DNA from 2 places in the Devosia sp. FJ2-5-3 genome. Region 1 is predicted to be linked to the other one. Evidence: predicted binding sites of a transcription regulator. Region 1 holds the regulator's gene; the other holds the start of a gene.
What was found. Region 1 encodes LexA, which represses DNA repair genes until DNA is damaged. Its sites were predicted from a motif close to TGTTCNNNNTGTGTTCNG; they were not measured.

Region 1 (3,415 bases):
GGCGAAAGCCTGATGCGCCAGGACGATGTTGTCGCGGCCACGCGTACCCTGCTCCACGGCGCCAGCGTGGCAGCCCTCTGATGAGCGACCAGCGCCTCACCCACCTCGATGCCAAGGGACAGGCCCATATCGTCGATATCGGCGAAAAGGCCGTCACCAGGCGTCGGGCCGTGGCGCAGGCGCGCCTCACCGGCGAGGCAGAAACCATCGCCACCATCATGGGCGGGAGCCTCCAAAAAGGCGACGCCCTCGCCGTCGCCCGCATTGCCGGGATCATGGCCGCCAAGAAAACCTCCGAACTGATCCCGCTCTGCCATCCCATTCCACTGACCAAGGTCAGCGTCGAGATCGAGCGCGATGGCGAAGCCACCATCTTCATTCTCGCCACGGCCGAAACCACTGGGCAGACCGGGGTGGAGATGGAAGCCCTCGTCGCCGCTTCGACCGCTGCGCTGACCCTTTACGACATGGCCAAGGCCATCGACCGGGCAATGGTCGTGACCGATATGTGCCTCGTCGAAAAATCCGGCGGAAAATCCGGCGATTTCCGGCGCGCGCCATGAGCCTGCTGCCGGTCGAAGACGCCCTCGCCGCCATTCTGGCCCGCGTGCCCGAGATCGTGCCCGAAACGGTCGACCTCTCGGCCGCCGCCGGACGCGTTCTCGCCGCCCCGATCATCGCCCAGCACGACCAACCACCCTTCGACGCCAGCGCCATGGACGGCTATGCCCTCCGCGCCGCCGATGTGGCGCCCGATCAATGGCTCGACGTCGTCGGCACCTCACAGGCCGGCGCCGGTTTTGCCGGGTCGGTTGGCCCCTGCCAGGCCATCCGCATCTTCACCGGCGCGCCCGTCCCGCCCGGCGCCGATATGGTCATCATGCAGGAAGAGGCCATCCGCGAAGGTGACAGGGTGCGCTTCACCGCCCCTGCCCGCCTCGGCCACTCCATTCGTCCCCGCGGCAATGATTTCACCACCGGCGACACCCTCGTCGAGCCCGGCACGCGCCTTCTGCCCATGCAGATCGCTGTCGCCGCTGCGGCCAATTGCGGCTCGCTTGCCGTCGCCCGCCGCCCGCGCATCGCGCTTCTCGCCACCGGCGATGAACTCGTCATCCCCGGCACGCCGCTTGGCCCGGACCAGATCGTCGCCTCCAACAGTTTTGGCCTTGCGCCGCTCTTCGCGCCCTATGCCGACCAGATAGCAAATCTCGGCATCGTGCCCGACCGGGTCGACCTGCTCCGCGGTACACTCGCCCTCGCCTTCGCTGACGAACCCGATATTCTCGTCACCACTGGCGGCGCCAGCGTCGGCGAGCATGATCTCGTGCAGGATGTCCTCAAAGATCTGGGCGTGACCCTCGATTTCTGGCGCATCAATATGCGCCCGGGCAAGCCGCTGATGTTCGGCACGCGCGGAAAAACCCTGGTTTTCGGCCTGCCCGGCAATCCCGTCTCGGCGATGGTCACGGCCATCGTCTTCATCCTCCCGGCCCTGCGCCGCTGGCTGGGCCAGGCGGAGCCGCACTTCTGGCGCCTGCCCCTCCTCGCGCCGACGCCGCCCAACAGCGCCCGCCGCCATTTCATGCGCGCCCATCTGGTGCACACGGAAACCGGCCCGGCTCTGATGCCGAGTGCCCAGACCGATAGCGGCCATACCTCGTCCCTCGCGCAGGCAGACATGTTGATCGTCCAGCCCGAACATGATCCCGGTCAGCCCATCGGCGCGCTGGTCGACGCCCTCCCCATAAACTAGAGCCACTTTTTAGGGACTCTTGCAGAACATAGACGGAACGCGTATGGTCGTTCCGTCTATGTTCCGATTCTGGGGTCAAGGGGCAAATGCTGACGCGCAAACAACACGAATTGCTGATGTTCATCCATGAGCGGATGAAGGAATCCGGCATTCCGCCCTCCTTTGACGAGATGAAGGACGCCCTTGATCTTGCTTCGAAATCGGGAATCCATCGGCTGATCACCGCCCTCGAAGAACGTGGTTTCATCCGGCGCCTGCCCAATCGGGCCCGTGCACTCGAAGTGGTGAAGCTGCCCGATTCGATGAACCCCTCGCTTGGCGGCCGGAAGGTGCGCTTCGAGCCCGAAGTCATCGAGGGCAATCTGGGCAAGGTCGCCTCGCCCCCCTCGCGCAGCACTGACGACTATGCTCGCCCGATTTCGATCCCGGTCATGGGCCGTATCGCCGCCGGTACGCCGATCGAGGCGATCCAGACCCACTCCCACACCATTGCCGTTCCACCTGAAATGCTCGGGCCCGGCGAGCACTACGCTCTCGAAGTGCGCGGCGATTCCATGATCGACGCCGGCATATTCGATGGAGACACCGTGCTCATCAAGAAGCAGGATGTTGCCTCGACCGGCGAGATCGTGGTTGCCCTGGTGGATGACGAGGAAGCGACCCTCAAGCGCCTCCGTCGCAAGGGCAATACGATAGCGCTCGAAGCCGCCAATCCGGCCTACGAAACCCGCATTTTCCCGCCCGACCGTGTGAAGGTCCAGGGCCGGCTCGTCGGCCTCTTGCGGAAATACTGATGTCCTCGGACCGCGCCTCACCGGAAACGGTGATGGCGCGCTATGCCGAGCTCATCAACCGGCACGACTTTTCCCTGCTCGTGCCGCTCATCGATCCCGACGCAACATTCTGGTTCAGCTCGGGCACCCACGCCGGCGTCGCCGCGGCACGCGCCGCGTTCGAAGCGACCTGGCGCAAGCTTGCCGACGAAACCTACTGGCTTGAGGATCTCAACTGGACTGCCATTGGCGACAAGGCTGCCAGTTGTACCTACACCTTCCGCTGGCGCGCCACGGTCGACGGCCAGCCCGCCCAAGGCAGCGGTCGCGGCACGACGGTCCTTGGCCGTGACCAGGACGGCTGGCGCATCCGCCACGAACACCTCAGCGCGTTCCCCAAAATCACATAGCCAAGGTAATCCCGGGGCGCGCGCTGGATCACCTATCCAGTTGTTTCCAACGCCCTATTTTCGGTGCCGCGACATGCCATCTTCCAGCGCACCACCATGTCATCCCCGCGAAAGCGGGGACCTCCGTTTTCCCTCCAGGCAAACCGGGGTTCCCGCTTTCGCGGGAATGACATTGTGGGGATCCCTCCCCTCCTGCGCCCCCTCGCCCCTTCGGGGAGAGGGCCGGGGTGAGGGGGCCCTCGCTATCGGCCAATCAGCTCGCTGCCTAGGCGTTGCGCGCCCTCGCTCCACCGTCATCGCCCGGCTCGTCCGGGCAATCCATTTCGCCCGAACACCACGTCTTCCAGCGCACCACCGCGTCATCCCCGCGAAAGCGGGGCCGCCGTTTCTCATCACTGAACACCCACCAACAGGGGTTCCCGCTTACGCGGGAATGACACCGCGGGGGTTGACAGCTCCTCCCCCAAGCCCATCCC
Region 2 (3,415 bases), 160 kb from region 1:
GACGTCCGGAACAACACAGCCTGCTGCTTAAGCGGGACGCCGGCCTCACGTGCTTCGAGGACAGACTTTGCCACATAGCCCACCTGGTCGGCTTCGTCCTGGACGGTTACGAGGCGCGGCTTGGTGGCAGATGTGCGTTCAGTCCACAAATTCTTTGTAAAGCGCTCGGCCGATTGGTCGATGACCGCGTTCGACGCCTCCAGAATAGGCTGGGTGGACCGATAATTGCGGTCCAGCGTCACGACTGCAGCGGGCGGCGTAAACGCAGTTGGGAAGTCGAGGATATTGCGCACAGTCGCCGCCCGAAACGAATAGATGGACTGCGCGTCATCTCCGACCACGGTCAGGCCTTTCCCATCCGGCCGCATGGACAGCAAGACGGCGCTCTGGAGCCGATTAGTGTCCTGATATTCGTCGACAAGGATGTGATCGAAGCGCTCCGAAACCTCGCGGGCGATGGCAGGTTCGGACATCATGCCGGCCCAGTAGAGCAGCAAATCGTCGTAATCGAGCACATTCTGTTCCTGTTTGGCCGCTACATATGCGCCAAACAGGCGGCGGAGTTCGTCCGACCAGATGGCGCACCACGGAAACGCAGATTTCAGCACCTCGTCCAAGTCTGCTTGCGAATTCACCACGCGGGAATAAATGGCCAGGCACGTTCCCTTGGTCGGAAAGCGGCTTTCCGTCTGGCTGAATTCAAGCTCGTGGCGGACGAGATTCATCAGATCGGCCGAGTCTTCCCGGTCGTGGATGGTGAAGGCCGGATCGAGTCCGATCTGCTGAGCATGCTGGCGCAGCAGGCGCGCGCCAATGCCGTGGAACGTGCCAGACCATTCGAGCGCCCCAGTCACGGCCCCTGCCCCAACGCCGAGGATCTGCCCGGCAATCCGCTCGACCCGTCGGCTCATCTCGCTGGCAGCCCGTCGGGAGAACGTCAGAAGCAACATACGGCGCGGGTCTGCGCCATTGACGACGAGATGGGCGACACGGTGCGCCAGCGTATTTGTCTTTCCGGAGCCGGCTCCCGCTATGACAAGGAGCGGTCCAGCGTCCGGCGTTCCGATCCCGTGCTCGACTGCCCGGCGCTGGTTGATATTGAGCGCGTCGAGATAGGCGGCAGGAGCGGACACGAATCATACCCTAGGTCGCTGGAGATGGAAGCGTCAGAGTATTCCCCTTTTGTTCGCCCGGTCCAGCCTTCTCTGCACGGCACTGAAACTCCGCGCGCCGTCGTGCGACGGGCGTCGCATTTGCTATGGTGCAGAAAAACGATTCCCAGCACCAGGGTGAGAAAATGCAGCCGTCACGCGACATCTCCCGGCTTATCGAAATCATGGCGGCGCTCCGCGATCCGGATTCGGGGTGCCCCTGGGATCTCGATCAGGACTTTTCCACCATCAAGAACTACACGATCGAAGAGGCGTACGAGGTTGCCGATGCAATCGATCGCCAGGATTTCTCCGATCTTCGCGAGGAACTGGGCGACCTGCTCCTGCAGCCCATCTACCATGCGCAGATGGCCAAGGAGGGCGGCCACTTTGACATTGGCGACGTCATATACGGCATCACCGAGAAGCTCATTCGCCGGCATCCTCATGTCTTTGGCGACATAACCGAAGTCGGGGCAGCCGCGGCACAGGGGCGTTGGGAAGCCATCAAGGTAGAAGAACGCGCTGCCAAGGCCGCCATCAAGGGCGACACCGCCCCTTCCCTATTGGACGACGTTCCGCAAGTGCTCCCGGCGCTGGCCCGGGCCGAGAAGCTCACCAAGCGTGCAGCGAAGGTCGGTTTCGATTGGCCGGATTTTGCGTCGGTCCGCGCAAAGGTCGAAGAAGAACTGGCCGAGGTTTCCGAGGCGCAGCTCTCAGGCGATGCAAAGGCGTTGAACGAAGAGATCGGCGATCTGCTGTTCGCCGTGGCCAATCTGGCGCGTCAGGCGGGCGTCGATCCCGAGGCCGCGCTCCGTGACGCCAATTCCAAGTTCACCCGCCGCTTCCACTATGTGGAAGCCCGTTGCCGGCAAGACCAGATTGAGCCTGCAGAAGCAGGCCTCGATCGACTGGACGCATATTGGAACGAGATAAGGGCGGCCGATAAGGCTCAGTCCTAGCTGTCAACTGGACCCGCCGAGAAGCCGGACCGCAGGGGATGCCCGCGGTCCAGACTTCTCCTAGAGATCGGAAATGGCGATCCGTCCATTGAAGCGTTCGAGGAAGGTCGTCTTGTGCCGCGGGTCGACGCGGACAACGAAATCCTGGCCGTTCTCGTCCGGCTCGCCGCGCTCTATGACCTCTGCATGGCTGTGCAGCCAACCGATGTCGCTGCCGGCACTGTGGGGCACATGCACGTGGTATGTACGGCTGCGCTCCGACAGGGCCGCCTCGATGGCCAGTCCGAGTTGATCCAGGCCCTGCCCCGTCTTCGCCGAAACCGGAACAGTGGCAGCAACCTTTCCTGCAGGCGTCGCCGCCGTCATAAGGTCGCTGGTCGGATCGAGCATGTCGACCTTGTTCCAGATCTCGATGATCGGCGTCGTCTCGGCCGAAACACCAAGGTCGGTTAGGACCTTCAACACATCGGTGGCCTGCGCTGGGTGGTCGGGATTGGCTATATCGCGAACGTGCAGGACGACGTCAGCGTCCACCACCTCTTCAAGCGTCGCGCGGAACGCCGCCACCAGATCCGTCGGCAGGTCGGCCACGAAGCCCACCGTGTCGCTGAGCATGACTTCACGCCCATGCGGCAGTTCCAACCGCCGAATAGTCGTATCCAGGGTGGCGAACAGCAGGTTCTCGGCAAAAACGCCAGCACCCGTCATGGTATTGAAGAGGCTCGATTTTCCGGCGTTGGTGTAGCCCACAAGAGCGACGATCGGAAATGGCGCGCGATCACGTTGGCGCCTTTGCTGGGCGCGCGTGCGCTTGACCTTTTCCAGCCTCTCCTCGAGCAGCACGATGCGCTCGGTGATCTGGCGTCGGTCGCTTTCGATCTGTGTTTCGCCAGGACCACCCATGAAGCCCATGCCACCGCTGCCGCGCTGACGTTCAAGGTGGGTCCAGGACCGTACCAGCCGGCTTTTCTGGTAGTTGAGATGGGCAAGTTCGACTTGCAGGACACCCTCGCGGGTGGCCGCACGTTCGCCGAAAATCTCCAGAATGAGCGCTGTTCGATCAAGAACCTTGGTGCCGGTTTCTTTTTCGAGATTGCGCTGCTGGATAGGGCTGAGGGCGGCGTCGACGAGGATGAGATCGATCTCCTCTTCCTTGACGCGCCGCGCCAGTTCTTCGACATGCCCGCCGCCCATGAAGGTCGCGGGCTTGATCTCGCGAACCTTGATGGCTTCGGAAAAAATGATGTCGAGGCGAATGGCGCCTGCCAGCCCCTCAAATTCGGCCTGGCGCGCCTCTATGCT

Region 2: the regulator LexA is predicted to act here: its motif matches at 1,173-1,190, upstream of N0P34_RS11145 (ATP-dependent helicase).

The regions. Positions count from the first base shown of each region.
Region 1 is NZ_CP104007.1:2,143,588-2,147,002, reverse strand. It holds gene trpC (indole-3-glycerol phosphate synthase TrpC) at 1-81, shown strand, start outside; gene moaC (cyclic pyranopterin monophosphate synthase MoaC) at 81-563, shown strand; gene glp (gephyrin-like molybdotransferase Glp) at 560-1,756, shown strand; gene lexA (transcriptional repressor LexA) at 1,843-2,550, shown strand; gene N0P34_RS10420 (nuclear transport factor 2 family protein) at 2,550-2,939, shown strand.
Region 2 is NZ_CP104007.1:2,300,137-2,303,551, forward strand. It holds gene N0P34_RS11145 (ATP-dependent helicase) at 1-1,133, opposite strand, end outside; gene mazG (nucleoside triphosphate pyrophosphohydrolase) at 1,298-2,113, shown strand; gene hflX (GTPase HflX) at 2,174-3,415, opposite strand, start outside.